Regions from separate parts of the Variovorax arabinosiphilus genome, predicted to be linked through region 1. Evidence: predicted binding sites of a transcription regulator. Region 1 holds the regulator's gene; each other region holds the start of a gene.
The links. The regulator FNR, encoded in region 1, switches genes on or off when oxygen is low (the NO sensors DNR and NnrR bind a similar motif). The targets are predictions, from matches to a motif close to TTGATNNNNATCAA.

Region 1 (10,059 bases):
TCATCCGCGACGATGACGACATCGCCAGCGCGGTTCGGCGCATGGTTGTAGAAGTTCGCGTTGCCCAGCAGGCCTTCGTAGTACGGCCAGTTGTACTCCGCACCGAATGCGTTGTGCAGGCCGACGAAACCGCCGCCGCGGCGCATGTAGTTGCGCAGCGCCGTGCGGGCCGCATCGTTGCTGCTTGCAGCGTCCGCGTTCCACAGCGTGTCGCGGTTCGAACTCGCGAAGATGACCGCCTTGTAGTTGTTGATGCGGCCGGCCAGCACCGTCACGTCCTCGGTCCAGTCCACGGCGATGCCCTCGGCCGTGAGCATGCGCACCAGGCCGGCCTGCATGACGTTGTCGGGGTTCATGGTCGGGTTCAGACCGGCGGCCATGGGCGTGCCGAGGTTGGCGTGGCGAGGGCCCGCGGTGCGCGAGTAGACGAGCACGCGATCGGGTGTCGTCGCGAACGCCCCCCAGTCGTGGTAGCACTTCGGATCCGTGCCTCGGCACACGTTGTAGTAGGTGTCGAAGCTCGGATCCTTGACGGGCTCCGCCGGCGGCACGGGTGTCTCCGCCGGCGTGGCCGGGGGTGGTGTGGTCCCCGTCTCCGATGCGGGCGGCGGGGTGCCCGATCCGGAGTCGCCCCCTCCCCCGCACGCCGCCAAAGCCAAGGTCAGGGCGATCGCTCCCAACACGTTGAACCTGCGCAAACCGGCGTCTTCCATGAATGTCTCCTTTCTTGGGTTGAGCAAAGGCCAACGCGCGACGGCGTGGCCGTACCTGCATGCAGGCATCGTTCGCGACAACCCAATTCCGGCGGCCTGACCTCTACCTGACGAGGCCGATCCTAAGCATCATGGAAATTGTTTTCATTATGGAAATCCCTTCCTATTTTCACGGGAGCGCCACTTTTCAGAGGCGTCCACCCGCCCGGGACCCTTCACTTGCGCAGCTTGGCGAGCTCGGCCTCGAGGTCCTTGAGCGTCGTCTCGCCCACGCTCGCGCTGTACTTCGCGATCACGGGCTTGACCTTCGCCTGCAGCTTGGCCTGCTCATCCGGTGGCAGCTCGGTCACCTGCATGCCGGCCTTCTTGAGCGCTTCGAGTTGCGCGGCCGCCAGCTCGCGCGACACCGTGCGCTGGTAGCGGCCGGCCTCGGTCGCCGCGCCCTGGAGGATCTGCCGCTCGGCCGCGCTCATCGCGTCCCACAGCTTCTTGCTCACGATGACCGACTGCGGGTTGTACTGGTGATGGGTCAGCGCCAGGTGCTTCTGCACTTCGGCGAACTTGTTGGCGAGGATCACGCTGACCGGGTTCTCCTGCCCGTCGACCGCACGCTGCTCGAGCGCGGCGTACAGCTCCGGAAAGGCCAGCGGTGTCGGGTTGGCGTCGAGCGCCTTGACCCAGTCGATGTTGATCGGGTTCGGGATCACGCGCAGCTTGAGGCCCGCGATGTCCTCCACCTTGCGGATGGGACGCCTGCTGTTGGTCAGGTCGCGAAAGCCCAGCTCCCAGTACGCCAGCCCGATGATGCCCCGGTCGGCTAGCTTGGCGTGCAGGGCCGTCCCGAACGGCCCGTCGACCACGGCATCGACCTCCCGCGCGTTGGCGAACAGGAAGGGAAAGTCGTAGATCGCGAACTCCTTGACCTGCGCGGCCAGGATGCCCGAGTTGAGCACCGTCATCTCGACCGTGCCGCCCTGCACCGCCGACACCGTCTGCGCGTCGCCGCCCAGCACGCCGCCCGGGAACAGGGTCACCTTGATCTTTCCACCCGACTGGGCGGCGACGATCTCGGCGAACTTCTCTGCGCCCGTGACGGCCGGATGGCCCTTGGGGTTCTGCAGGCCGAGCTTGAGCGTGCGCTCCTTGATGTCCTGGGCCGAGGCGCAGCCAAGGGCGAGGACCGCGACGGCGGCGGTCAAGGTGCGAAGAAGGAAAGGTTTCATGGGTGGTGTCTCCTGGAAGCGGACGCCCAATGTACGAACCCGCTTCCCACCCCCTCAGCGGGTTTTCACCCACCCACGGCACCCGGCGCCTACGCGCACCAGATCGCGATCTGCCGGCTCAGGTCGTGCCACACCGCCTGCAGCGCCACGGCCGCAAGCAAGGCGCCCGCGATGCGCGTGCCCCATTCGCGCCGCACGGGGCCGATGCCGTTGCGCAGGTGCCGCCAGAGCCAGGGCGCCAGCAGCAGCGACACACCGCTGCCCGCTGCGAAGGCGGCCATGACGGCCGCGCCCTCCAGCGGCCCGTTGCCGAGCGCGGCGAGCATCAGCGCCGAATAGAGCAGCCCGCAGGGCATGCCGACCCAGAGCGCGCCCGTGGCCAGCACGCGCCACGACGACCCCGCGAGCGGCCTGAGCCCCCGCGCCAGCCACCGGCCCAGTCCATGCGCCCACAGCGGCTGCCGGCCCGACACGGCCAAAACGATCCCCCACACGGCCACGAAGACATGCAGCAGCAGCCACGCCGGCCGCAGCGCCACGACCTGCTCGCTGGCCAGCGCCAAGCTCTGCACCGCGCTGGCGGCGATGGCGCCGCCGAGCGCATAGCCGGCCGCGCGACCGGCATGGAAAGCGAGTGCGGCCGGCACGGTCGGCGTGGCCGCGGGCAGCGCCGCCACGCCACCGCCGGGTGGCGGCCGCACGATGCGGATCACGCCAGCGCAGGCGGCGCCGCACATGGCGACGCAGTGCGGCCCGCCGGCCAGGCCCATCAGCAACGCGGTTCCGACAAGGGCGGTCTGCATGGAATCTCAGTTTTCCATCGCGCTACCGTGTGGCCAGCGGCGAATCAAGCAGACGCAGGCCCCTGCCAGGGATACCGCGGAACCGGCTTCGCCGGGCCGCTGGTATCGCCCCCTGAAGGGGGAGGCGCCGCAGGCGCATCGGGGGTGATTCATATGATTCGTGAAAAGCGGGTGCGGTTGCGGTCGGCCTGCAGGTAGCGGTCGAACACCATCGCGATGGCGCGCACGAAGAACCAGCCGGTCGGCGTCACCTCGATCTCGTGCTCGCCGAGCGTCACCAGACCCTGGGCGGCCAGCGGCTCGAGCGCTTCGAGCTCGGCGGCGAAATGCCGGCGGAAATCGATCAGGTGGGCCAGCGCGATCGACTCGAAGTTCACCTGCCCCTGGCACATCAGCGCCATGATCACCGAGCGCCGCAGCACGTCGTCGCGCGACAGCGCCAGGCCGCGCACCACCGGCAGGCGACCCTGGTCGAGCAGGTCGTAGTACTCCTCCAGCGTCTTCGCGTTCTGGTTGTAGGTGGCGCCGACGCGGCCGATGGCCGACACGCCCAGCGCCACCAGGTCGCAGTCGGGCTGCGTGCTGTAGCCCTGGAAGTTGCGGTGCAACCGGCCCTGGCGCTTGGCGATGGCGAGCGCGTCGGTCGGCAGTGCGAAGTGGTCCATGCCGATGTAGACGTAGCCGGCCGCGGTGAGTGCGGCGATCGAGCGCGACAGCATGTCGACCTTGGTCGCCGCGTCGGGCAGCTCGGCGGCCTCGATGCGGCGCTGCGGCTTGAAGCGCTCCGGCAGGTGGGCATAGGCATAGAGTGCGATGCGGTCGGGCCGCAGTTCGCAGATCTGCGCCAGCGTGCGGTCGAAGGACGAGGCGGTCTGCTTCGGCAGGCCGTAGATCAGGTCGACGTTGACCGACGCGAAGCCCAGGCGCCGCGCCGCCGCCATCAGGTCGAACACCTGCGCCGCAGGCTGGATGCGGTGCACCGCCTTCTGCACGGCGGGGTCGAAGTCCTGCACGCCGAAGCTCAGGCGGTTGAAGCCCATCGCCGCCAGCTTCTCAAGCCGGCCCTCGTCGATGGTGCGCGGATCGATCTCGATCGAATACTCGCCGTCGGGCGCCAGCACGAAGGCGCTGCGCAGGATGTCCATGAGGCGGCCGAGACCGGCGTCGTCCAGGAAGGTCGGCGTACCGCCCCCCAGGTGCAGCTGACTTACCAGCGCGCCACGCCCGAGTTGCGCCACCTGCAGGTCGACCTCGCGCGCCAGGTAGCGCAGGTAGTCGTCGGCGCGCTCGTGGTGCTTGGTCACGATCTTGTTGCAGGCGCAGAAGTAGCACAGTGACGCGCAGAACGGCACGTGCACATAGAGCGACAGCGGCAGCGCCCGGGCGCTGGAGCCCGTGCGGCGCTGGCGCAGCGCCTGCGCGTAGTCGTCGCTGCCGAAGGCCTCGACGAAGCGGTCCGCCGTCGGATATGAGGTATAGCGCGGGCCGGAGACGTCGAAGCGCTTGAGGGTCGCGGGCGTCATGGCGGGCGCGGCGGGTGCGGCAGACGGGGGAACCAACTGCAGCCGGCTCGGCGCGGCGGATTCGGTAAGGATGGTGGATGGCATGGTGGTGGGGCGCGGAGGGCTCGTCAACTGTGCCGCCAACGGGGCCCTTCTTCATTGACGCCCGTCAAGCCTGCGCACCCGCCGCTCGCGAACAATTCCCTCAAACCACCGACGTGCCAGCACCGCCCTCCTCGCCTGCCGGCCCGCAGCCCATGACCCCCGAAACCATCAAAGTCGCCTGTTCCAACTGCAACCTGCGCGAGCTGTGCATGCCGGTCGGCCTGCAGCCCGCCGACCTCCGGCGCATCGACGAGATCGTCGCCACGCGCCGCAAGGTGAAGCGGCGCGAAACGCTGTTCCACAACGGCGAGCGTTTCACCTCGCTCTACGCCATCCGCACCGGCGTCTTCAAGACCCGCGTGACCTCGGAGGACGGCCGCGACCAGGTCACCGGCTTCCAGATGGCCGGCGAGATCATCGGGCTGGACGGCATCGTGAACGACCACCACACCTGCGACGCGGTGGCGCTGGAAGACGCGGAGGTCTGCGTGATGCCCTTCGACCGCATCGAGGAACTCTCGCGCGAGGTGACGGCCCTGCAGCGGCATGTGCACCAGATCATGAGCCGCGAGATCGTGCGCGAGCACGGCGTGATGCTGTTGCTGGGCAGCATGCGGGCCGAGGAGCGCCTCGCCGCCTTCCTGCTGAACCTGGTGCAGCGCCTGCATGCGCGTGGCTTCTCGCAATCGGAGCTGGTGCTGCGCATGACGCGCGAGGAGATCGGCAGCTACCTCGGCCTCAAGCTCGAGACGGTGAGCCGCACGCTGTCGAAGTTCGTCGAGGATGGCATCGTCGCGGTGCAGCAGCGCCATGTGCGCATCGTCGACGCCGACAAGCTGCGCCGGCTGGTCAACGCTCCGGCGTGTTGAAGCCGCGCATCGCCGCGCCGGCGTTGCGTCGATTCGCAACATAAAGTAACCTCTCGCCGCTTTATCTTTGCAGGGCTTTGAGCAAGCCCAACAAACAAGTCACGAGGGGGGAACATGCGGCGTTGGAAATCTGCGTTTGTGTTTGCTGCGTTCATCGCAGCCTGTGTGGTGGGATGTGGCGGCGGTGGGGGCGGCGGTGGAGGTGGCGGAAGCAGTGATCCAGACGGCGCGGGCAGCAATCCGGTCGCCCCCGTCAACGCCGCGGGCGCCTGGCTCACGTTCTCTCCGTCGAAGTTGGATGTGACGATGCTGCCCGGCACATCGACGCCGTTTTCCATCGAAGCGACGTCGAGCAGGACCATCGCAGAGCCCATCAACCTTGCAATCATCGATTCGAAAGGCGTCATCACCGCCACTTCGGGGAGCGTGACATCTCTTTCCGCGTTGAAGTACCTGGCGGCCATGAGCACGAACCCCGCCTTGGCGCCCGGCGTACACACCGGCAGCTTCGAGGTACGCGTGTGCTACGACGCCCCGCTCACCTGCGCCCGCCCTGTCGACGGATCTCCCTGGCAGGTGCCCTATGCGATCACCGTGGTCGATCCCGCCGCTCTGAGTTACCAGCGCTGGGAAGCCGCGCAGACCACCCCCGGCTTTCTCGACAACTTCGCGTTGAGCTACATCGGCAGCACACCCGTGGTGGTGACAGCCGGCTTCTACACCGGCGTCATGGAGACCTGGGTCACCGCCGATCTGGGCAGCACCTGGGCCAACAGAGCGCCAGCGACCAACCCCTCGCCGCTCGCGGCGGGCTTTGCGCTGGCGAGTGACGGCGTGGGTCTTTACCTGGCGGGAGGCCAGTCCGTTGCCACGTACGGCAAACTGCAGCCGCAATACCTGAGCCAGGTCTGGAAATTCGACGGCACAAACTGGCAGCAGAGAACAGCAGCAGCCCCGTTCACAGGCCGCCGCAACCATGTGATGGCCAAAGTGGGCGGCGCGCTCTATGTGACGGGTGGCCGCAACGCGAGCGGCACGTTCCGCGACCTGTGGACATCGTTGGACGACGGCATCAACTGGACCAAGGTCGCGGACACCTTGCCCACCGCGATCGGCACTCCATCGTGCGCGCTGAATTGGCAAGGCTCCCTGCTGGTCGTCGGTGATGCCGTGGCGACCTCAGGCGATGGTGTGAATTGGGTGGTGCATGGTGGCTATCCGACGGGCTTTCCGAAGGGGAGCACTCAATGCGCCGTGCTCAATGGTCGCTTGTTCATCAATGCCAACAACTACAACTTCTACGCCGTGTCGTCCGCAGACCTAGAGAGCTGGAAGCTTGAGCGCCCGATGGGCTCGGCCTTCAGCATGCCCGGCATGGTGGCCATCAGTGGCCGCCTGCTCATCACGTCCGGTGGCGGCTCATCGCAACGCACGACGTACCGCACCGTCCCCTGAAGCTCGACAGGCCGCAAGGCCGCGATGTCAGGCTCCATCCCCCGGCGTGTTGACCTCGCGGCGCGACATCGCGAGCAGCGCGGTCAGCGCGCTCGAGCCCATCGCCAAGATCCAGAAGACGAAGAAGCTCGCGGTGTAGAGCCCCTGGCGCGACAGCGGCAACGGTTCGCCGCGCCAGTGCACGTCGCTCGGGTCGACCATGGCGAACACCAGCATCTCGACCACGCAGGCCAGCAGGAACGACGGCCAGAGAATCCAGGCCAGGCGGCGGATGCGGCGTTTCATCGCGGGGGCTCAGCGCTTGGGCAGCGGCACGTCGTCGCTCGGCGTGGCGGCATGGTTGCGGCCGGTCTGCGCGGGCAGCAGCCTCTTGTCGGCCAGCGTCTTGTTGATCTCGATGCCCTGGCGGTAGTAGTCCTCCGACACCACCGGGTCGGGCGTGCGGATGGCCAGCCACAGCGTGGCGAATCCGGCGACCACGACGATCGCCGGGCCGGCGATCACCATCCAGACGAGCGGGAACGTCCACCACGGAGCAGCCGTGTTGTCGGTGACGTCGGGTGGCTTCGATGCAAGGGCATTCATGGGGTTGTCTCCTGAATTTCAACGCGGAACAAGAAAGATGGCCTTCTCCGACACGTGGGCGCCGCCATCGGCTGCCCGCACGTCGAAATACACGGGGTGCGAGCCCGAGGGCGCGGCGCCGTACGGCAGCTGCAGGCGCACCGCGACCCAGCGCGACTCGGCCGGCTGCACCTCGACCGAATCGCCGGCGGCGACCGTGAGGCCTTCGAGCCCGCTGGCCGCAATGGCATAGCGCTGCGGCCGTTCCGTCGCGTTCATGATCTGCAGGCGGTACACGTTCTCCAGCATGCCGCCCTCGACGATGCGCGCGAGCGAGGCGCGGTCGCGCACCACGTCGACCTTCAGCGGCGTGCGCACCACCAGGCTCGCGAGCAGGCCGATGCACAGCGCCGCCAGCACACCCGTGTAGACGAGCACGCGCGGACGGAACACGCGCGCCGCCACCTGGCGCGCCGACCAGCGCGCGGCCAGGCCGTTCTGCGTGGCATAGCGGATCAGGCCGCGCGGGTAGTCCATCTTGTCCATCACGGTGTTGCAGGCGTCCACGCACAGGCCGCAGCCGATGCACTCGTACTGCAGGCCGTCGCGGATGTCGATGCCGGTCGGACACACCTGCACGCACAGGGTGCAGTCGATGCAGTCGCCCAGGCCGTTGCGCTCGTGCTGCTTGCCGCGGGCGCCGCGCGGTTCGCCGCGGGCCGCGTCGTAGCTGACGATGAGCGTATCGCGGTCGAACATCGCGCTCTGGAAGCGCGCGTACGGGCACATGTACTTGCAGACCTGCTCGCGCATGAAGCCGGCGTTGCCGTAGGTGGCGAAGCCGTAGAAGAAGGCCCAGAACACCTCCCACGAGCCCATCTGCGTCTGCAGGAAGGCCATGCCGAGTTCACGGATGGGCGTGAAGTAGCCCACGAAGGTGAAGCCGGTCCACATCGCGATGCCCAGCCACACCACGTGCTTGAAGGTCTTCTTGACGCCCTTCTCCATCGACAGCGTGCCCTTGTCCAGCCGTATGCGCGCGCTGCGGGCACCTTCGATCTTTTCCTCGACCCACATGAAGATCTCGGTGTAGACGGTCTGCGGGCAGGCGTAGCCGCACCACAGGCGGCCCGCCACGGCGGTGAAGAGGAAGAGCGACAGGGCCGAGACGACGAGCAGCCCCGTCAGATAGATCAGGTCCTGCGGGTACAGCACCAGCCCGAAGATGTAGAAGCGCCGCGCGGCCAGGTCGAACAGCACCATCTGGCGTTCGCCCCAATCCAGCCACGGCAGCCCGTAGAACACGATCTGCGTGATGAACACCATGGCCCAGCGCCAGCGCGCGAACACGCCCTGGATGCTGCGCGCATAGATCTTCTTGTGCGCTTCGTAGAGACCGACGCTCTCGCCCGCTGCCGGGGCGATGGGAATCACCTTGCGCGGCGTGGCGGATGCCGGTGCGGGCGCAGGCGCGGGTCGTGGGGATGCGGACATGCGTGCAGACGATGGACGACCGCGCTCAGCGCGATGCCGTCTGCGGGTTGTTCGACAGGCCCCAGACGTACGAGGCCAGCACGTGGATCTGCGCCTCGGTCAGCCGCTCCTGCTGCGCCGGCATCTGGTTGGTCTTGCCGGTATTGATGATCGAGATGATCGCGTCCTGCCCGTAGCCGTGCAGCCAGATGCGGTCCGACAGATTGGGCGCACCCAGTGCGGGGGTGCCGCCGCCGGTCATGCCGTGGCAGGCCGCGCAGGCGGTGAACTTGGCTTTCCCCAGTCCGGCGCGCACCGAGTCGTGCGGGCTGCCCGACAGGCTCAGCACGTAGTTGGCGACGTTCTTGACGTCGTCCGGCGTGCCCACGGCCGCCGCCATCGGCGGCATCACGCCGATGCGGCCGAGCGTGATGGACTCCTGGATCTTGGCAGGGTCGCCGCCATGCAGCCAGTCGCCGTCGGTCAGGTTCGGAAAGCCCTTGCTGCCGCGCGCGTCGGAGCCATGGCACTGGGCGCAGTTGTTCAGGAACAGCCGCTCGCCGATCGCCATGGCCTGCGGGTCGCGCGCCATCTCGGGCGTGGGCATGGCAGCGTACTTGGCATACACCGGCGCGAGTTCGGCATTGGCCTTGGCGATCTCCTTGTCGTATTCGCCGGCCGTGCTCCAGCCGAGCTGGCCCTGCATGCTGCCCAGACCCGGATAGGCCACGAGGTAACCGAGCCCGAACACGATGGTCAGCACGAACAGGCCCACCCACCAGCGCGGCAGGGGGTTGTTCATCTCGCGGAGGTCCTCGTCCCAGACGTGGCCGGTGGTGTTGTCGCCGCCCGCCGGCGCGCGGGCCCGGTTGGTGATCCACAACAGGAATGCGCAGGCTGCGATGCTGGCCAGCGAGATGACGGTGACGTAGTGCGACCAGAAGCCGCTGATGAAATCGCTCATGATGTTCGCTTCAGTCTTGTTCGAAGGGCAACTGCGCGGCTTCGTCGAAGCCCCGGCGGTTGCGGCCGGCGAAGGCCCAGACCAGGATGCCGATGAAGGTGACGAAGGAAACCAGCGTCGCCGCGATGCGCAGCGTGGTGATGTCGATGTTCATGGTTCTCTCCTTCGCTTACTTGAGCGCCAGGCCCAGCGACTGCAGGTACGCCACCAAGGCGTCCATCTCGGTCTTGCCGGCCACGGCTTCCTTGGCGCCGGCGATCTGCTCGTCGGTGTAGGGCACGCCCACGCGCCGCAGCGCCGTCATGTGGGTGCCGACGCTGGCCGCGTCGGCCAGCGACTTGTCCAGCCAGCTGTAGGCCGGCATGTTCGACTCGGGCACCAGGTCGCG
Region 2 (10,059 bases), on a different contig from region 1:
CGGGACGTTCACGGCGCGGCGTTATCCTCGGCACCCCATGCGCCTTCTTCTCGATTCCTTCTGGCGAGCCGCCGCCTACTGCATGCGTCCCCGGGTGATCGTGCTGTCGCTGCTGCCGCTGCTCGTGATCGTCGTGCTGGCGGCGGGCTTCGGCTACTTCTACTGGGCGCCGAGCGTGGCCTGGATGCGCCAGGCGCTCGATGCGTGGCCGCTGCTGGCGAGCTTCTGGTCCTGGATCGGCGGCCTGTTCTCCAGCGACGTGCCGGCGTTGCTCGCGCCGCTGGTGGTGGTGTTCGCCGCGACGCCGGTGATCGTGCTGGTGTCCTTGATCGTCGTCGCCGGGCTGATGTCGCCCGCGCTGACGCAACTCGTCGCCGAGCGACGCTTTCCCGCGCTCGCGAAGAAGAAGGGCGCCTCTTTCGCCGGCAGCGTACTGCGATCGCTCGGACTCACCTTGCTGGCGCTGGTCGCCATCGTGGCATCGATGCCGCTCTGGCTGATTCCCCCGTTGGTGCTGGTGTTGCCGCCGCTGATCTGGGGCTGGCTCACCTACCGCGTGATGAGTTTCGATGCGCTGGCCGAGCATGCCGATGCCGAAGAGCGCGCCGCCGTGCTGCGCCAGCACCGCCTGCCCCTGCTGGCCATCGGCGTGCTGTGCGGCTACCTGGGCGCGGCCCCGAGCATCGTCTGGGCCTCGGGCCTGCTGTTCGCGGCGGCCTTCTTCGTGCTGGTGCCGCTGGCCATCTGGATCTACACGCTGGTCTTCGCCTTCTCGGCGCTCTGGTTCGCGCACTATTGCCTCGACGCGCTCGGGCAACTGCGCCTGCAGCGCGCGGAGGCGCCGGCGCCCCTCGTCATTTCTTCCCCGGAGTCCCCATGACCCGTGCATTCGGCCTGATCGTCGTTGGCGACGAAATCCTGTCCGGCAAGCGCCTCGACAAGCACATGCCCAAAGTCATCGAACTGCTCGCGGCGCGCGGCCTGCAGCTGGGCTGGGCCGAGTACGTGGGCGACGTGCCGACGCGCATCACGGCGGCATTGACGCGGGCCTTCGCCTCGGGCGACATCGTGTTCTCGACCGGCGGCATCGGCGCCACGCCCGACGACCACACGCGGCAATGCGCAGCCAAGGCGCTGCGACGATCGCTGGTGCTGCATCCGGAGGCCGAAGTGCTCATCCGGGAGCGCATGCAGGACACGGCGCGCGAGCAGGGCGTGGCCTACGAGCCCGATCGCCCCGACAACGTGCACCGGCTCAACATGGGCGTGTTCCCCGAGGGCGCCGAGATCATCCGCAACCCCTACAACAAGATCCCCGGCTTCAGCGTCGACCATGTGCACTTCGTGCCGGGCTTCCCGGTGATGGCTTGGCCGATGATCGAATCCGTGCTCGACAGCCGCTATGCCGAGCTGTTCAGCCAGGGGCAGTCAAGCGAGAAGTCGGTGATCGTTTTCGGTGCCATGGAGGCGACCCTCACCCCGTTGATGGAAGCCATCGAGGCGACGCACGCCGGCGTCAAGGTGTTCAGCCTTCCCAGCGTGGATCACCCCGAATATGGGCGCCATATCGAACTCGGCGTCAAGGGGGCGCCGGCCCTCCTGGACGCCGCCTATGCGCAGCTGATCGCCGGGTTGCACACCTTCAATGCGCGCCTGGGACCCGAATTGGTGCGTTGATCTGTCGCGCACCAAAATAGATTGTTTCCGCCTTTTTTTGGGGATTTGGCAGGATGATGGGGCCCTCGGTCCCGGGCCTGCCAATGGCACAGAAACTGCATTCCCTCACCGTTGTATTTCCAACCACTCATCCAACCAGGAGAAACTGATGGCAAAGACCGTCGCCGATGTACTGAAGCTCGTCAAGGAAAACGAGGTCAAGTTCGTCGACTTCCGCTTCACCGACACCCGCGGTAAAGAACAGCACGTGACCGTGCCGGTGTCTGCTTTCGACGAAGGCAAGTTCACCGACGGTCACGCCTTCGACGGTTCTTCCATCGCCGGCTGGAAGGGCATCGAAGCCTCGGACATGCAACTCATGCCCGACCCGAACACCGCCAACATCGACCCCTTCTTCGAAGAGACGACGCTGATCCTGACCTGCGACGTGATCGACCCGGCCGACGGCAAGGCCTACGAGCGCGATCCGCGTTCGCTGGCCAAGCGCGCCGAGGCGTACATGAAGGCTTCCGGCCTGGGCGACACCGCCTACTTCGGACCGGAACCCGAATTCTTCGTGTTCGACGGCGTGCGCTGGAAGAACGACATGTCGGGCTGCTTCGTCAAGATCGACTCCGAAGAAGCCTCGTGGAACACCGACAAGGAATACGAGCACGGCAACACGGGCCACCGTCCGGCCGTCAAGGGCGGCTACTTCCCGGTGCCCCCGGTCGACAGCTTCCAGGACATGCGTTCGGAAATGTGCCTGGTGCTCGAAGCCCTGGGCATCCCGGTCGAAGTGCATCACCACGAAGTGGCCAACGCCGGCCAGATGGAACTGGGCACCAAGTTCAGCACGCTGATCCAGCGCGCCGACTGGGTCCAGCTGCAGAAGTACGTGATCCACAACGTGGCCCACGCCTACGGCAAGACCGCCACCTTCATGCCCAAGCCCATCGTCGGCGACAACGGCTCCGGCATGCACGTGCACCAGTCGGTCTGGAAGGACGGCAAGAACCTGTTCGCCGGTGACGGCTACGCCGGCCTGTCGGAATTCGCGCTGCATTACATCGGCGGCATCATCAAGCACGCCCGTGCCCTGAACGCCATCACGAACCCCGGCACCAACAGCTACAAGCGCCTGGTGCCTGGCTTCGAAGCCCCGGTGAAGCTGGCCTACTCGGCCAAGAACCGCTCGGCCTCGATCCGCATTCCGTTCGTGGCCAACCCCAAGGGCCGCCGCGTCGAAGCGCGCTTCCCCGATCCGCTGATGAACCCGTACCTCGGTTTCGCTGCGCTGCTGATGGCCGGCCTCGACGGCGTCGAGAACAAGATCGATCCGGGCGAAGCCGCGACGAAGGACCTCTACCACCTGCCGCCGGAAGAAGACGCGCTGATCCCGACCGTGTGCCACAGCCTCGACCAGGCCCTGGAATACCTCGACAAGGACCGTGCGTTCCTGACCAAGGGCGGCGTGTTCACCGACGCGTACATCGACGCGTACATCGACCTCAAGATGCAGGAAGTCACGCGCTTCCGCATGGCGACGCACCCGGTCGAATTCGACATGTACTACTCGCTGTGATCGGAGGCCTTCGGGCCTTCGACACAATGCGCGAAAAGGACGGCTCCGGCCGTCCTTTTTCTTTGGTGGGGAACGGCGCGCCGGAACGCCGCTCGAATTGCATGAGAATCCGCTGTCTGCGTACATCTCCTCCCAGGACCATGAAGACCTCCTCACTCGTCTTGTTGCTCATCGCCCCGTTGACCGTGCTGTCGGTACAGGCGCAGGAGCGCGTCTGGCGCTGCGGCAACGAATACACCAACAATGCGGCCGACGCGCAGAAGCGCGGCTGCAAGGTGATGGAACGGGGCAACGTCACGGTCGTCCAGACGCCGCGTCCAGGGGGTGGTGGCAGCGGCGCGGGCGGCAGCGCCGCACGTGCCCCGGCCGGCAGCCCGCGCGTCGAGGGCGCCGACCAGCGCGCGCGCGACGGCGAGGCGCGCTCGGTGCTGCAGGCCGAACTCCGGAAGGCCGAAGCCCGCCAGGCCGAGCTGCTGAAGGACTACAACAACGGCGAGCCCGAGAAGCAGGGCGGCGAAGCGCGCAACTACCAGAAGTACCTGGACCGCGTGAGTGAAATGAAGGCGGAAATCGCCCGCAACGAAAGCGACATCGCCGGCATCCGCCGCGAGCTCGGTCGCCTGCCGCCTTCGACGACACCCTGACATGGCCTTCGGCAAGACAACCTCATCCCCCAAGCGCTTCCAGCCCTTCGACCTGCTCGCCACGCTCATCGCGGTGGTCAAGTCCGACGGGGCGGTGCTGTTCGCCAACGCCGCGCTCGAGGACGCGCTCGGCACCTCGCGCCGCACGCTCGAGGGCTCGCAGTTCGGCGCCTGTTTCCACGAGCCGCACGTCCTGCGCACGGCCATCGACGGCGCGCGCAGCAACGACTTCGCCACGCTGCGCTACGAGGCGATGCTCCGGCGCGTCAACCACGACCTGATGCCGGTGCAGGTGACGCTGGCGCAGAGCGACAAGGTGGGTGAACTGATCGTCGAGTTGTCGCCGCTGGAGCAGCAGGTGCGGCAAGACCGTGAAGAACGCCTCCTCGACCAGGCGCAGGCCAACAAAGAACTCATCCGCAACCTCGCGCACGAGATCAAGAACCCGCTGGGCGGCATCCGTGGCGCGGCGCAGTTGCTGCAGATGGAGGTCGAGTCGCGCGACCTGATCGAATACACCCAGGTCATCATCCACGAGGCCGACCGGCTGCAGACGCTGGTCGACCGTCTGCTGGCGCCGCACCGCCGCCCGCACGTGGTGGGCGACGTGAACATCCACGAGGTCTGCGAGCGGGTGCGCTCGGTGATCCTTGCGGAGTTCCCGCGCGACCTGCACATCGACCGCGACTTCGACCCGTCGATCCCCGAGTTCCGCGGCGACCGCGAGCAGCTGATCCAGGCCACGCTCAACATCGCGCACAACGCCGCGCAGGCCCTGGCTGAGCGCCGCGCCGCGGGCGATGCGCGCATCACTTTTAAGACACGCATCGCCCGTCAGGTGATCTTCAACAAGCAGTGGTACCGACTGGCACTGGAATTGCATGTCATCGACAACGGACCGGGCGTGCCCGACACCATCAAGGACCGCATCTTCTACCCGCTCGTGTCGGGCCGGGATGGCGGAACCGGCCTGGGGTTGACGCTGGCGCAAACCTTCGTACAGCAGCACCACGGCGTGATCGAGTGCGACAGCGTGCCCGGCCGGACCGATTTCAAGATACTGATACCGCTGCCTTAGCAGCAAGGCGACAAGGAGCTGCATGAAGCCGATCTGGATAGTAGACGACGACCAATCCATCCGCTTCGTGCTGGAAAAGGCGCTGCTGCGTGAAGACCTGCCGACGCGCAGCTTCACCAACACGCGCGAAGTCCTGGCGGCGCTGGAAGTCGCTGCCGACGACGACCAGCAAGGCCCACAGGTGCTGGTCAGCGACATCCGCATGCCGGGCGGTTCGGGCCTCGACCTGCTCGACAAGATCAAGGCCAAGCACCCTGGCCTGCCGGTCATCATCATGACGGCCTTCTCCGACCTGGACAGCGCTGTGTCGGCCTTCCAGGGCGGCGCCTTCGAATACCTGCCCAAGCCCTTTGACCTGCCGCGTGCCGTCGAGCTCATCCGCCGTGCCGTGGACGAAAGCCAGCGCGAGGAAGTGGCCGAAGAACGCATGCAGGCCGCCCCCGAAATGCTCGGCCAGGCCCCGGCGATGCAGGACGTGTTCCGTGCCATCGGCCGGCTCTCGCAGAGCAACGTCACGGTGCTGATCACCGGCGAATCGGGGTCGGGCAAGGAACTGGTCGCGCGCGCGCTGCACAAGCATTCGCCGCGCGCCAACGGCCCCTTTGTGGCGATCAACACCGCAGCGATCCCCAAAGACCTGCTGGAGAGCGAACTCTTCGGCCACGAGCGCGGCGCCTTCACCGGCGCCCAGACCATGCGCCGCGGCCGCTTCGAACAGGCCGAGGGCGGCACGCTGTTCCTCGACGAAATCGGCGACATGCCCTTCGACCTGCAGACGCGTCTCCTGCGCGTGCTGAGCGACGGCCATTTCTACCGCGTGGGCGGCCACAACTCGGTCAAGGCGAACGTGCGCGTGATCGCCGCCACCCACCAGGACCTGGAGCAGCGCGTCAAGGTCGGCGGCTTCCGCGAGGACTTGTTCCACCGTCTCAACGTGATCCGGCTGCGCCTGCCGGCGTTGCGCGAGCGTGGCGAAGACGTGCCCGCACTCACGCGCCATTTCCTGCAGCAGAGCGCCAAGCAACTGGGCGTCGAGCCCAAGCGGATTTCCGACGCCGCGCTCACGCAGCTCGCCACCTTTTCCTTCCCGGGCAACGTCCGTCAGCTGGAGAACATCTGCCACTGGCTCACGGTGATGGCGCCGGCGCAACTGATCGAGGCCAAGGACCTGCCGCCCGAGGTGATGGCCGTTCCTCCGCCCGGCGACGCGCCGTCGGCGGTGGCGCATGCACCGGCAGTGATGCCGGTCCTCTCCGCCGTTGCCGACATCGAATCGTCCGCCATGCCCGTGTCCGCACCCGTGGCCGCCACGGCCCCTGCGGCGATCGCCGAAGGCGGTGCCGCATCGGCCTGGGAAAGCGGGCTCGAGCTGGAGGCGCAGAGCCTCCTGGCGGCTGGTCGCACCGACGTGTGGGATGCGCTGTCGCGCCGCTTCGAGTCGCGCCTCATCCTCACCGCGCTGGCCAACACCCGCGGCCGCCGCATCGAGGCGGCGCAGAAGCTCGGCATCGGGCGCAACACCATCACGCGCAAGATCCAGGAACTCGGCCTGGAGTGACGGGCTCGCCGGCCCGGTCGGTCGGCTACCGGCTGCGCTGGCCGAGCGTGCGCGAATCCAGCTGGAAGCTGCCGCTCTTGTCCCACAGCCAGGTGTCGACATAGGTGTGCGCACCCAGCCGTCCGGGGCTGGGCAAGGGCGATGCCTTCTGGATCAGCTCGGCGATCATCGGCGGTACCTCGGGGGCATGGCTCGGCGTGCGGCTGAAGCCCACGTTCACCACTTTCCCCGTGGCGTCGATGTCGGTTTCGACCACCACCACGGCATACACGAGCGGCGGGATCTTGCCCTTGTGGATGCGGGTCGGGTAGGCCTTGTAGATCGCACCCGAGCCGATCTTTCGGTAGGCCCGGACAGCAGGCGTCTGCGCGGTGATCAGCCGCACCTCGGCCACGTCGCTGCGACCCGGCGCCGCTTCGCCCACGGTCTTCTCTTCGGATGACGAGGCCGATGCCTCGGCCGGTGCGCCGGACTTGGTCGATGTGCAGCCCGCCAGCACGGCGACCAGCGCCGAGAGCACCAGAGCGTATGTTCTTGTGGATGTCATCATGGGCGGCCTGCTGTCAGGATGCCGAGGCCAGCTCGAGCGTGACGGGGGCGTGGTCGCTGGGCTTTTCCCATTTGCGCGGCACGCGGTCGATCGTGCAGGCCACCGCGCGCGGCACCAGCGGTTCGCTCACCAGGATGTGGTCGATGCGCAGCCCGCGGTTCTTCTGGTAGCCCAGCATGCGGTAGTCCCACCACGAGAAGCTCTTCTCGGGCTGATCGAACAGTCGGAAGGCATCGGTGAGGCCCAGGCCCAGCAGCGCCTTGAAGTGTTCGCGCTCCTCGGTCGTGTGGTGGATGGTTTCGCGCAGGCCTTCGGGGTCGAAACTGTCGCGGTCCTCGGGGGCGACGTTGAAGTCGCCGAGCAGCACGAGGTTCGGGTGCGACGCCTTCTCGGCGCGCAGCCAGTCGCGAAGGGCGTCGAGCCAGCGCATCTTGTAGGCGAACTTGTCGCTGCCGGGGGCCTGCCCGTTGACGAAGTAGCCGTTGACGATGCGCAGTGGGCCATTCGCGGTATCGACGGTGGCGCTGATCACGCGCGAGTGCTCGTCGCTGAAGCCGCCGATGTTCTTTGCCACGTCGCGCATCGGCGCGAGGCTCAGGATCGCCACGCCGTTGTAGGTCTTCTGACCGAACACCGCTGCTTCATAGCCGGCCGACTTCAGGACCTCGAGCGGAAACTTGTCGTCGCTCATCTTCAGCTCCTGAAGGCACAGCACATCGACCGGGTTGGCGGTCAGCCAGTCGAGTACATGCTGGAGACGGGCGGTGAGGGAGTTGACGTTCCAGGTGGTGATTTTCATACGTGATGTGACTTGTTGTTTCAAGGTGCCCGGCCGGCTGTCGCGAGACTTTGTGCGGCCGCTGCCTTCCTGCCTCTGGGTTGCTTTGGATCAATGCGGTTGCGGGTTTCGGAACGATCATCTTGCCAAGCGAGCCGCTGGTTCAAGAGGGATTCTCCGCGAACCATGCGCGCTTGCGCGGACATCGAGGCCTCGTCGGAGCAGCCTGACGGCCCGCGTCGACTCGTGCATTCCCAGGAGAAACAGATGCAAAAGACCATGAAGGCGGCCGTCGTCCGGCAGTTCGGTGCACCCCTCGTCATCGAGGAAGTGACCGTTCCGATGCCGGGTGCGGGGCAGATCCTCGTCAAGATCGCCGCCACCGGCGTGTGTCATACCGATCTTCATGCGGCCGAAGGCGACTGGCCGGTCAAGCCGAATCCGCCTTTCATCCCGGGCCATGAAGGCGTCGGCCATGTGGTCGCCGTGGGCAGCGGCGTGAAGCACGTGAAGGAAGGCGACCGGGTCGGCGTGCCGTGGCTGTACACCGCCTGCGGACATTGCGTGCATTGCCTGGGCGGCTGGGAAACGCTGTGCGCGGAGCAGCAGAACACCGGCTATTCGGTCAACGGCAGCTTCGCGGAATATGTGCTGGCCGATCCCGACTATGTCGGGCACCTGCCGAGCAACGTTGGCTTCGTCGAGATCTCGCCGGTCCTCTGCGCGGGCGTGACGGTCTACAAGGGGTTGAAGGTCACCGACACCAAGCCCGGCGACTGGGTGGCGATCTCGGGGATCGGCGGGCTCGGCCACATGGCGGTGCAGTACGCGAAGGCCATGGGCCTGAACGTCGTTGCCGTGGACATCGACGATGCGAAGCTCACGCTGGCCACGGAGCTCGGCGCCGCCCTCACGGTGAATGCGCGCCGTGAAGATCCGGCCGCCTTCATCAAGAAGGAGATCGGCGGCGCGCAGGGCGTGCTTGTCACGGCCGTGTCACCGAAGGCCTTTCAGCAGGCGATGGGCATGGTGCGGCGTGGCGGCACCGTCTCGCTCAACGGCCTGCCGCCGGGCGATTTCCCGCTGTCGATCTTCGACACCGTGCTCAACGGCATCACCGTGCGCGGTTCGATCGTCGGGACGCGGCTCGACCTGCAGGAATCGCTGGATTTCGCCGCCAGCGGCAAGGTGCGTGCGACCGTGACGACCGACACCCTGGACAACATCAACGATGTCTTCGCACGCATGCATCGGGGCGAGATCGAAGGGCGCATCGTGCTCGATTTCGAGTCGCCCCCGACGCAGGCCACGCGCTGATCAGTCTGCCCAGAATTTCCACCAGGGTCGCGGGTGACGCAGTGTGACCGGGCGGGTGTCCAGGTCGGCCGGGGTGGTCTGCGCGTTCGTGCCGACGCCCCGGCGCCGAAGCTCGGTTTCCAGGGCGTGCGCCACACCGCGCGCCGACTTGTCGCCGCGCAGGGCGCGCTGGCGCCACTCCTGCGCATGGAGCGTCAAGTCCTCGTCGCTCAAATCACGGATCGCTGTCATGTGACGATTGTGCCGTCCTCGGGAACTTCTCCTGCAGGGATCGCCCTGATGGAGCGCGGATAATGCGTTCGCACACCGTCCACCGGCGGCACCTTGTCGTGCCGTCCCCGTGGGTTTCGGCGGGCCGCTGCCCCGCACCGTTCTTGCTTCAAGCCGTCATGACGCTTCGTGTCTTTCTGATCGAAGACAACCCCACCATCCGCGACCTGCTCGTGGGCCTGCTCGAAGATTCCACCCCTTGCGAAGTGATCGCCATGGCGGAGTCGGAGGACGAGGCCCGGCGCTGGCTCGCGCGCAACGGCGAGGGCTGGGATCTTCTGGTGGCAGACCTGTTCCTGACCGAGGGGTCGGGCATGGAAGTGGTCAAGGCCTGCGCCGACCGGCTGCCGCATCAGCGCGTCGTGGTGCTGACCAACTACGCCGAAGCGGCCAACGACCGTGCGCTGTCGCAGGGGGCGGATGCCGTCTTCGACAAGACCGGCCAGTTCGAGGATTTCCTGGCCTATGCCAGCGAGCTCGCCGAAGCCGGTACGCAAGGTCGGTAAGCGTCGCACATTGACCACGGCAGCCGGTCAGGACACCTGCTGACTGAGGGGCACGCGATCGTCGAATGGCGGTTCGTCGTCGTCATCGTGGCCACCGAAGGCGCCGGCGATCAGCCC
Region 3 (10,059 bases), 960 kb from region 1:
GTTGCGCCCGCCAGCGCCGCGTAGCTCGAGGGCGGAATCGGCACCCACACGTCCTCGCAGATCTCGACGTGCAGCGTCAGCAGCGGCAGGTTGCGCGCCTGGAAGATCAGATCGGTGCCGAAGGGCACGCGCTGGCCGCACAGGGTGATCTCACGGGAGACGGCGCTGTCGGCGGCGGCGAACTGCCGGCCTTCGTAGAACTCGCCGTAGTTCGGCAGGTAGGTCTTGGGCAGCACGCCGAGCAGGGTGCCGTCGGCGACGACCGCCGCGCAGTTGAAGAGCCGATGGTCGGCGCGCACCGGCAGGCCCACCACGGCGACGGTGGGCAGGCCGCGCGAGGCCTCGATGACCTCGGCCAGCGCCGCCTCGCAGCCTTCGAGCAGCGCCGTCTGATGGAACAGGTCGTCACAGGTGTAGGCGGAAATGCCCAGTTCCGGGAAGGCCACCAGCACGGCCCCCTCGGCCGCGGCTTCGCGCAGCATGCGCACGGTCTCGCGGCCGTTGAATACCGGGTCGGCGACGTGGTTGCGCGGCACCGCCACGGCCAGGCGCGCGAAGCCGTGGGTGTAGGGGTTGTCGAAGGGCAGGTCGGCGGTCGGTGCGGGGCTCATGGCCGTTATCGTATTCGTCATTGGGATGAGGGGTGGGGCGCGGGGTCGTCCGGCGCGTGCGCGGCGTCCGTGCGGCACCGGCCGACCGCCCACCACGCCGGCAGCAGCGCATGCACCTCGGGCCAGGCGAAACGCTCGTCGAACAGGTAGAGCACGCCGGCATCCTGCTCGGTGCGGATCACGCGGCCGGCGGCCTGCACCACCTTGCGCAGGCCCGGGTAGAGGTAGGTGTAGTCGTAGCCCCGCGCATCGCCGAAGCGCGCGTCGAGCCGCTCGCGCATCACCTCGTTCATCGCGTCGTGCTGCGGCAGGCCGAGGCTGGCGATGAAGGCGCCGATCAGCCGGTCGCCGGGCAGGTCGATGCCTTCGCCGAACGCGCCGCCGAGCACCGCGAAACCCACGCCGCGGCCCTCCACTCGGAAGCGCGCTACGAAGGCCTCGCGCTCGGCCTCGCGCATGGCGGTCGACTGGGTCCAGGTCGGCACACTGGGGTGCTCGTGCACGAAGCGCGCGTGTGCCTGTTCGAGGAATTCGAAGCTGCTGAAGAAGGCCAGGTAGTTGCCGGGCCGGCGTGCGTAGGTGTGGCCGATCAGCGCGGTCAGCTGCGGCAGCGAGCGCGGGCGATCGCGGTAGCGCGTCGACACATCGGTGACGACACGCACGTCCAGCTGGTGCGCCTGGAAGGGCGACGCCACCTCGACCTCGGCCGTGTTCTGCGGCAGCCCCAGCATGTCGCGGTAGAAGGCGAAGGGCGCGAGCGTGCCGGAGAAGCACACCGTGGTCATCGACGCCGCGAAGCGTGCCCGCAGGAAGGGCGCCGGCACGAGGTTGCGGATCGCGAGGCGGCCCGCCGTGTCGGTCGTCGGCCGCAGGCTCTCGAAGACGGAGTGGTCGGCCAGTGCATCGGCCAGCCGGGCGAACTGCAGGGCGTCGAAGAAAAAGCGTTGTAGGGGGCCTTGCGCAGTCTCGGGCGCTTGCGCGAAATGCTCGGCCAGCGCGGCAACGGCTTCCTGCAGCGCCGCCTGCAGGCGCTCGGGCACATCGTCGTGCGCCACGTACGTGTCGGACTGGTCGCGCTGCAGCGCGAGCCACTCGCGCCGCAGCCGGTCGATCGTCGGGCGCACGCCCGCGGGCGCCGTGGCGCGGGCCTGGTCGAGAGCGGCCAGGTCGAGCGGTGCCGAATACATGCCGCGCGCGCGTTCGAGCAGGTTGTGCGCCTCGTCGACCAGCACCGCCACCTGCCATTCCTCCTGCTTCGCCAGCGCATAGAGAAAGGCGCTGCCGTCGAACCAGTAGTTGTAGTCGGCCACGATCACATCGCTCCAGCGCACCATCTCCTGTGCGAGGAAGTAGGGGCACACGGTGTGCGCGAGCGCCACGCGGTGCAGCGTCGCGGTATCCAGTCGCCGTTGTCCGACCGCATCGGCACGCGCGGCGGGCAGGCGGTCGTAGAAGCCGCGCGCGAGCGGGCAGGCGTCGCCGTGGCAGGCGCGGCCGGGGTATTCGCACGCCTTCTCGCGCGCGGTCAGCTCGAGCACGCGCAGCGACTTCGCCGACTGCGCGCTCAGGCCGATGCCTTCCAGTGCAATCGCGCGGCCCGAGGTCTTGGCGGTGAGGAAGAACAGCTTGTCGGTGCCTTGGTTGGCCCAGCCGCGCAGCAAGGGAAAAGTGGTGGCGACCGTCTTGCCGATGCCCGTGGGGGCCTGCGCGATCAGGCAGCGCCGCGTCGAGGCGGCGCGGTACACGCCTTCGGCCAGTTCGCGCTGGCCGGCGCGAAAGCCGGCATGCGGGAAGGCGAGCGCGCCGAGTTCCTGCGCCAGCACCGTGCGATGCACGGTTTCCTGTCGTGCCCACGCCATGTAGCGGTGGCAGAGCGCCTCGAAATGGGTGCGCAGTGCCTCGGCGCTGCAGTGCTCCTCAAGCACGGTCTCTTCGCCGCTGGCGATGTCGAGGTAGACCAGCGCCACGTCGACGGCCGGCAGTGCGCGCACGCAGCAGAGCATCCAGCCGTAGGTCTTCGCCTGGGCCCAGTGCAGCGCGCGGTGGTTGGCGCGGAGGGCGGCGAATTCGCCGCGGAAGGTCTTGATCTCTTCCACGCGCAGCCGCTCGGCGTCGAAGCCGTCCGCCCGTCCGCGCACGCGCAGGCCTTCGAACGCGAGGGACAGCGAGACCTCGCACTCGTAATCGGCGCCGCGTCGCGCCTGCACCAGCAGATGCCCGGCCACGCCTTCCTGCGCACTCGGCGCCGGGACGAAGCGAAAGTCCAGGTCGCCCGCCTTCGCACCGAAGGCGCACAGCGCGCGCACCGACACGTTCTGCAGTGGCGTGGTGTCGGTGGCGGCGGGTGGGCTGGAGTTCACTGGATGAATATACAGCCCAGTGGCCCCGCCGTGGTCAACCGCTGGATGCGACCAGCTTTTTCCAGGCGGTCGGGTCCTGCGCCCGCAGCTGCTCGAGTTCGCGCTTCAACTGCGACAGCCGGTCGGCGGCCATCGACTGCTTGATCTCGCGCACCTCGTCTGCCAAAGCCTCGAAGGCGGTGATCCGCGGATCGCCGCGGTCGGTCTTCAACGACGCGCACAGCACCTCGACCGCCTCGATCACCTTGCCCAGTTGCCGGCCGTAGCTGAGCTTGCCGACGATGGCCTGTTCGACCTGCGGCGCCCGCGAATTCGTGGTGTTGATCACCACATTGCCGAAGGTCCAGCCCGGGTTGGGCGCGAAGCTGCCGGGCAGGCTGAAGGGCAGCCGCCAGTCGAAGAGGCTGGCGAATGTCGGCGGGGCGGTGGCGGGCATCGGCATCTCCGAGCGGTGGATGAGCGGATGCTCGCACGTCGGGCCCTCCGGGTCAGCCGGCCGGTTGGCCAGGCTGCGGCCGTGCTTTCGGTCGAGGCGCCGCGCGAACCAGTCCGTCAGCGGGCCGTGTGCAGCACGCGCACCATCGCGCGTTCCAGCGCCTCGCGGGTGTACGGTTTCTGCAGCAGCTCGCGCCCCGACGATGCGCCGGCCAGTTCCTGCGAAAAGCCCGACATCAGCAGTACCGGCAGCTGCGGCAGCCGCTGCTCGACGCGCTGGGCGAGTTCGGTACCGCGCAGGCCGAGGCCGAGGGAGATGTCGCTGAGCAGCAGGTCGAAGGCGGTGTCGGTGTCGAGCACCTCGAGCGCGGCTTCTGCGGTGGCGCAGGACGTGACCGCGCAGCTCATCGTCAGCAGGAACTGCTGGGCCACCTGCCGGACTTCGGCATCGTCCTCGACCAGAAGCACCCGCAGCCCGGTGGGCAAGCGGCCGCCCGCATCGGTCTCGGGGTTGTCGATGTCGTCTCCGTCGCCCAACTGCGGCAGGTAGAGCGTGATGGCCGTGCCGACGCCCAGCGTGCTGCGCAGACCGATGGCACCGCGCGACTGCTTGGCGAAGCCGTAGACCGTCGACAGGCCGAGCCCGGTGCCGCGGCCGACCTCCTTGGTGGTGAAGAAGGGCTCGAAGGCATGTTCCTGCACTGCCTCGGACATCCCGGTGCCGGTGTCGGCGACGGTGATCGCGACGTAGCCGCTTGCCGAGGGGCCGGTGGCTTCGGCGCGCAGTTCGGGCGGCAGCGCCGGCACGCTGCGGCAGGTGAAGGCCAGCGTGCCGCCCTGGGGCATGGCGTCGCGCGCGTTGATGGCGATGTTGAGCAGGGCCGATTCGAGCTGCACCGGGTCGGCCAGGCACAGCGCCTCATCGGCGTCCAGCGCGATCGCGATGCGCTGGTCCAGCGTGCGGCGGAGCATGTCGCCCAGCGAGTGCAGCAGGGCGGCGGCGTCGATCACCGTCGGCTGCAGCACCTGGCGGCGCGAGAAGGCGAGCAGCTTGCCGGTGAGTTCGGCGCCGCGGCGCGCAGCGCGCGTGGCCGCACCGAGGAGCTGCTGCACCATCGGCTCCTCGGCGTAGCCGGGCAGCTCTTCCAGCACCTGCAGGTTGCCGGAGATCACCGTCAGCAGGTTGTTGAAGTCGTGCGCGATGCCGCCCGTGAGCTGGCCCACGGTTTCCAGTCGTTGGGCGTGGTTGAGGGCCTCTTCGCTTTTCTCGCGCTGCAGCAGCGTCGCCAGCAGGCTGGCGAGCGAGTCGAGAAAGCGCAACTCGTCGTCGCCCAGGTGCTGCAGCGAGGCGCAGCGCACGGCCAGCGCACCGATGGTCCGGCCGCGGTCCGACAGCGGTACGGCCAGCAGGTGGCCGGTGTCGGCGCCGCTGCAAGGGCCCGCCCGTGCCGTGCCGCCGGTGGCGACCACGCGCGTGGCGAGTTCGACCACCTCCACCGGCACGGCCTGGCCGGCGCACTTGTCCGCCGTGAGCCCCGTGCCGGCAGCGATGCGGAAAGTCAGCCCGTCGGGTTCGAGCAGCAGCACCATGGCCGCATCGGCCTCGAGCGCTTCCGCGGCCATGGCCGGCACCTGCGCGAGCAGCGCCTGGGTGTCGCGCGCATCGACGGCGAGACGACCGAAGTGCGCCAGGTGTTCCGCATAGCGGGCACGCTGCAAGGCCTGCCGCACGCGCGGGTAGCTGCCCACGTCGCGAATGGCCGCCACCACGTAGGGCAGGCCGTGGTCGTGCAGCGGGCTCAGCGCGATCTCGACACGCACTTCGGAGCCGTCGCGCCGCCGGGCGACCAGGTCCATCTGCGTCCCCATGGGGCGGGAGCGCGGCTGCTCGCCATAGGCATGGCGGTAGGCCGCGTGGCGCGGGCGCACCGCGTCGGGCACGAGCGCTTCGACCGGCAGGCCGATCAGCGCGTCGCCGCTGTAGCCCAGGAGATCGACGGCGAAGGGGTTCGCCAGGACGATCGTGCCCTTGGCGTTGACCAGCAGCAGCGCGTCGGGGTAGGCGGTGAAGATCGAGCGGAAGACCTTGCCGTCCTCGGCATCGAAGTTGAAGGGAACATGGTCCATGGCGATCGCGGGCGGTCAGGCCGTGTCGACCCGCGGCGCGAACAGGTAGCCCGCGCCGCGGACCGACTTGATCATCTGCGGGCTGTCGGCGTCGCTCTCGATCTTGCGGCGCAAGCGTCCGATCTGCACATCGATGGTTCGGTCGAACGGGCCGCCATCGCGCCCGCGGGTGCGTTCCAGCAGGTAGTCGCGCGAAAGGACCCGGCCCGGCGCGTCGCTCAAGGCGTGCAGCAAGTCGAATTCGCCGCTGGTCAGCACGACCTCATGGCCCTGCGGCGCGGTCAGCCGTCGTGCCGCGACGTCGAGCTCCCAACCCTCGAAGCGCTTGGTCGAGGGGGGCGTCGCCGGTGTCGCCGCGCTCGCGGGCGCGAGTGCCGGCACGATCCGGCGCAGCACCGCCTTGATGCGCGCCAGCAACTCGCGCAGGTCGAAGGGTTTGGTGACGTAGTCGTCTGCGCCCACCTCCAGGCCCACCACCTTGTCGACCGCGTCGCCGCGTCCGGTGACGATCACCAGGCCGCATTGCCAGTGCTCACGCAGTTGCCGGGCGATGACGAAGCCGTCCTCCCCCGGCAGTCCCAGGTCCAGCAGCACCAGCACCGGGGGGTCGTTGGCCATCAGGGCGAGCAGGTCGCGGCCGCGGTGCAGCTGGCTGACGCGGAAGCCGTGGCCCTGCAGATACGTGGCCAGCAGCCGGGTGATGTCTTCTTCGTCGTCGAGGACGGCCAGGTGGAGGGGGGAGGTCACGGCGGCATGTTAGCGCCTGCGCGTGACCTTCTGCCAACCGGGACTCAGTGGGGCGAGTGCGTCTCGAACGCGGTCTGGCAGGCCGCGCAGCGCACGGCCGTGGGCTGCGCGAACAGCCGGGCGCGCGGGATGCCCTCTCCGCAATCGATGCACACGCCGTAGTCGCCCGTGCTCATGCGGTGCTCCGCGAGCGCGATGTCGCGCACGGTGGCCCGGTCGATGGCCGCTTCGGCCAGGCGCATGTCGTCGACACGCTCGGTCTCGGCTTCGTCGGCCCGGTCGTGCACTTCGGGGGCGAGCGACGCAGGCACGTCGACCTCGCGGAGCTCGTCGAGCGCCTTCCGGCGCATCGCTTCGAGCTGCTCGGCGAGACTGACGAGGTCGGAGGGGCTGAGGGGTTTCATGGTTCGGGTCCGGGCGTGTCAAAGGGCGGGCGGTCGCATGCGCAGGCGCTATTCGATGGACAGCGCGCCGCTGGGCAGGTGGACGCGCAGCGGCTTCTCGTCGGCGGTCTCGCGCACGGGTTCGGCCGGGGCGTCTGCGGCGCGCACGAGCAGCACGGGCACCGGCGACAGACGCAGCACGTACTCCGCGCTGCTGCCCAGCACCAGCCGGCCGACGCCGCGGCGGCCGTGCGTGCCGATGACGATCACGTCGGCCGGCCAGGTCTTGGCCTCGGACACGGTGAGTTCGTGCACGCGTCCTTCGACGCTGTCGTAGAGCACCGTCTCGGCCTCCAGGCCGGCAGCGGTGACTTGAGCTTTCGCGTCCTCGAGCACCTTGCGGCCGCCGTCGCGCAGGGTGTTCATCCAGTCGCCCGAGTAGCCGGCGTAGGCGTCCATCGCGAGCGCGAAGGACAGGTCGTCCACCACATGGATCAATCGCAGCTTGCCGTCGGTGAGGCGCGCAAGGCGGATGGCTTCTTGCAGACCGCGATCGGACGTCGGACTGCCGTCGACAGGGACCAGGATTCGTTGGTACATAGAGACGCTCCGTGGTGAGGGAAGGCGTTCAGTATGGAAGTCCGGGGGTCATGAAGGCTTGACGCGCGTCAAGCCTTCGGGGGGACGAAGCCGGGGTGGCTGGCGCACCTGGTCCACCCGGCGCACAGGGGCTGTATCGGTCCATGTGCAGGCGAATTCCGACAGACAGGGCTGGCCGGCCCGTCGACGATGGTGCTGTCGGCGCAGGCCCCTGCGTTGCACAGCGCTGTTTTCTCGAACCCTGGTGCGAGCGCGGAACGACCGTCTCGCCCTCCGCCGGAGCCTCGACCATGACCCGTGATGCCCTTCACGTCGCCGCTGTCGGCGACCCCGTCGTTTCCGTCGGCGCCTCTGCGGCGCAACACGACGGCTGCGTCGTCACCCTCTCTCGGGACGACCATGCCTACGCCAGCGTGCACGAGTGCGCAACGCGTCTTGCCTTCGCCGAGCGCATCGCGGCGCTCAAGGGGCTGGATTTCCGGGGTGAATATGTTCCCGGAGAGTCGTATGAGCGCCCGCTGTACTTCGTGCCGAGCGACACGCTGTCCGACACGCGTGAGGCGCAGTCACTGGGCATCACGGGGCCGCACGACCTCTTCGGGGGGGTGGTGCCGCATCCCTTCGTCTTGACCAAGGCCATCACCCATCCCTTGGTGCAGCCGGATGCGGCGTGCCCCGTTGGCTGGTCGAACGAGTTCGCCGCGCACGTGGCCGGCGCGGTGCTCACGGGCTTCACCGCCTTCTCACGGGACGATGCACGCGCCGCGGGCTGTGCGCTGCTCCGCCTGGGGGCCGTGCGCATCAAGCCCGTGCGGGCGACAGGTGGGCGCGGGCAACGGGTCGTGACGGACGCAGAGGCATTGCTGCAGTGTCTGGCCGAGATGGACGAGGCCGAACTGAGCGCGCATGGCGTGGTGCTGGAAGAGAATCTCACGGACCCCGTCACCTTCAGCGTCGGGCAGGTCGTCGTTGGCGGACTCACCGCGACCTACCATGGCACCCAATACCTGACGCGCGACCGACGCGGGAACGAGGTCTACGGCGGATCCGACCTGTGGCTGGTGCGCGGCGGCTTCGACGCCCTGCTGGCGACCCGGCCACCCTTCGACGTGCGCCTGGCGATCGATCAGGCCCGGCTCTATCACGACGCGGTGGCCGAGTGCTTCCCCGGCTTCTTCACCTCCCGGCTGAACTACGACGTCGCGCGCGGCCGTGGCCCGCTCGGACAGTGGCGCTCGGGCGTGCTGGAGCAATCGTGGCGCGTGGGCGGCGCGACCGGCGCCGAACTCGCTGCGCTCGAGCTTTTCCATCGCCGTCCGGAGCGTGACCGCGTCCATGCGCGCTGCGTCGAGGTTCACGGTGACCCGGGGGCCCTGCCACCGGGCGCCCTGGTCTATTACGAGGGCGAGGTGCCGGACGTCGGCAGGCTCACCAAGTACACCCTGATCGACCCGGCATGCTGAACACCCGACACAACACCGTCGACATTCCCGTCGACGACCAGCACATTGCCGGCACCCTCGTCGCGTCCTCCATGACGGTGCCCGGCGTTCTGCTGGTGCATGGTTGGGACGGCAACCAGGAGCAGTACATCCGCCGCGCACATCAGATCGCTGCATTGGGCTGTGTGTGCCTGACCTTCGACCTGCGTGGTCATGCGCGCCATGTCGCACAGCGACAGGAAGTCACGCGAGAAGACAACCTGCGCGATGTGCTGGCGGCCTACGACGTGCTGGTCAGCCACCCGACCGTCGACCCGGAGTCGATCGCCATCGTGGGCAGCAGCTACGGCGGCTACCTGGGGGCCATCGTGAGTTCGCTGCGACCGGTGCGCTGGCTGGCCTTGCGCGCGCCTGCGCTCTACCGGGACGGCGACTGGGACGTGCCCAAAGGCAAGCTGGACCGGGACGACCTGGCGACCTACCGGCGCATCCCGCTGGGCGCCGCCGACAATCGCGCGCTCGGGGCCTGTGCGGCCTTCCGTGGAGATGCGCTCATCGTGGAGTCCGAGCACGACAAGACCGTGCCGCATCCGGTGATCGAAAACTACCTGGCGGCCTTCAAGCGCGTGCGTTCGGTCACCTACCGCGTCATCTCGGACGCCGACCATGCGCTGTCCAAGGAGGAGTGGCGGCAGTCGTATGGCACCTTGCTCGTCTCGTGGATCACCGAAATGACCATGGGCGCGCGCGGCCATGCCGCAGCAGGGGAAGGCAGGCCGTTGCAGGCCAGACCGGCGTGAGCGGGATGTCTCTCCCAACGGCCGCCTTGCAATACCACCTGTTGCGGGAATGTGTCACGAAGTGTGTCTTAAACCGAGCGGCGCACGGTCTGGCGACGCAGAAGCGCGGAAAAGTCCCTCGGCCTTCATGACGTGAGCGGCTACAAACCCCCATCGAAGATTCACCGGAGGCAGCATGACGGGTTCTGGACGATTGGCATTGAGTGTGAACGAGCTGGAAGAAGGCGAGTTTCACTATGTCTTGCTCGAGGCAGTCACGATGCCCGGCGAGCTGCTCTGTTTCCGACCCCGTGAAATGGGCGAGCGGGCCCACACCACCCCCATCGACGCGTGGTTCTCGGGTCTGGGCGTCGTCAGGCGCCTGGAGGAGCGCTGACAACTCGGACGAAATCAGGGCTTCGATGCTTAGAATTTGCCTCTCTTCGAGGTGAGTAACTTGAGGCAGGTAAGGCAGCGATGGATTTCGAACTGTTCGTGGCGTTGTTCTGCGTGATCGGCATCGGGTGGCTCACGATCGTGCCGACCTACCGTGGATGGGGACATCTCGAACAGAA

Region 2: adhP (alcohol dehydrogenase AdhP) is a predicted target of FNR. The motif match lies at 7,951-7,964, and genes of this name have one in related genera.
Region 3: QTH86_RS00785 (universal stress protein) is a predicted target of FNR. The motif match lies at 7,322-7,335, and genes of this name have one in related genera.

The regions. Positions count from the first base shown of each region.
Region 1 covers NZ_JASZYB010000001.1:1,127,164-1,137,222, forward strand. Annotated here, with positions in the region: gene QTH86_RS05450 (ThuA domain-containing protein) at 1-551, opposite strand, end outside; gene QTH86_RS05455 (TRAP transporter substrate-binding protein) at 929-1,936, opposite strand; gene QTH86_RS05460 (sulfite exporter TauE/SafE family protein) at 2,026-2,739, opposite strand; gene hemN (oxygen-independent coproporphyrinogen III oxidase) at 2,889-4,262, opposite strand; gene fnr (fumarate/nitrate reduction transcriptional regulator Fnr) at 4,499-5,215, shown strand; gene QTH86_RS05475 (Kelch repeat-containing protein) at 5,330-6,670, shown strand; gene QTH86_RS05480 (hypothetical protein) at 6,698-6,955, opposite strand; gene QTH86_RS05485 (FixH family protein) at 6,965-7,255, opposite strand; gene ccoG (cytochrome c oxidase accessory protein CcoG) at 7,274-8,728, opposite strand; gene ccoP (cytochrome-c oxidase, cbb3-type subunit III) at 8,754-9,671, opposite strand; gene QTH86_RS05500 (cbb3-type cytochrome oxidase subunit 3) at 9,682-9,819, opposite strand; gene ccoO (cytochrome-c oxidase, cbb3-type subunit II) at 9,841-10,059, opposite strand, start outside.
Region 2 covers NZ_JASZYB010000004.1:249,281-259,339, reverse strand. Annotated here, with positions in the region: gene QTH86_RS23915 (EI24 domain-containing protein) at 38-880, shown strand; gene QTH86_RS23910 (competence/damage-inducible protein A) at 877-1,677, shown strand; gene glnA (type I glutamate--ammonia ligase) at 1,826-3,241, shown strand; gene QTH86_RS23900 (hypothetical protein) at 3,382-3,885, shown strand; gene glnL (nitrogen regulation protein NR(II)) at 3,887-4,963, shown strand; gene ntrC (nitrogen regulation protein NR(I)) at 4,986-6,521, shown strand; gene QTH86_RS23885 (hypothetical protein) at 6,547-7,071, opposite strand; gene xth (exodeoxyribonuclease III) at 7,085-7,870, opposite strand; gene adhP (alcohol dehydrogenase AdhP) at 8,117-9,166, shown strand; gene QTH86_RS23870 (hypothetical protein) at 9,167-9,397, opposite strand; gene QTH86_RS23865 (response regulator) at 9,460-9,942, shown strand; gene QTH86_RS23860 (hypothetical protein) at 9,970-10,059, opposite strand, start outside.
Region 3 covers NZ_JASZYB010000001.1:166,063-176,121, forward strand. Annotated here, with positions in the region: gene QTH86_RS00755 (NAD(+) synthase) at 1-611, opposite strand, end outside; gene QTH86_RS00760 (ATP-dependent DNA helicase) at 629-2,971, opposite strand; gene QTH86_RS00765 (hypothetical protein) at 3,006-3,407, opposite strand; gene QTH86_RS00770 (PAS domain S-box protein) at 3,524-5,533, opposite strand; gene QTH86_RS00775 (winged helix-turn-helix domain-containing protein) at 5,549-6,280, opposite strand; gene QTH86_RS00780 (TraR/DksA family transcriptional regulator) at 6,325-6,684, opposite strand; gene QTH86_RS00785 (universal stress protein) at 6,733-7,263, opposite strand; gene QTH86_RS00790 (DUF3182 family protein) at 7,554-8,726, shown strand; gene QTH86_RS00795 (alpha/beta hydrolase family protein) at 8,723-9,505, shown strand; gene QTH86_RS00800 (hypothetical protein) at 9,681-9,881, shown strand; gene QTH86_RS00805 (hypothetical protein) at 9,962-10,059, shown strand, end outside.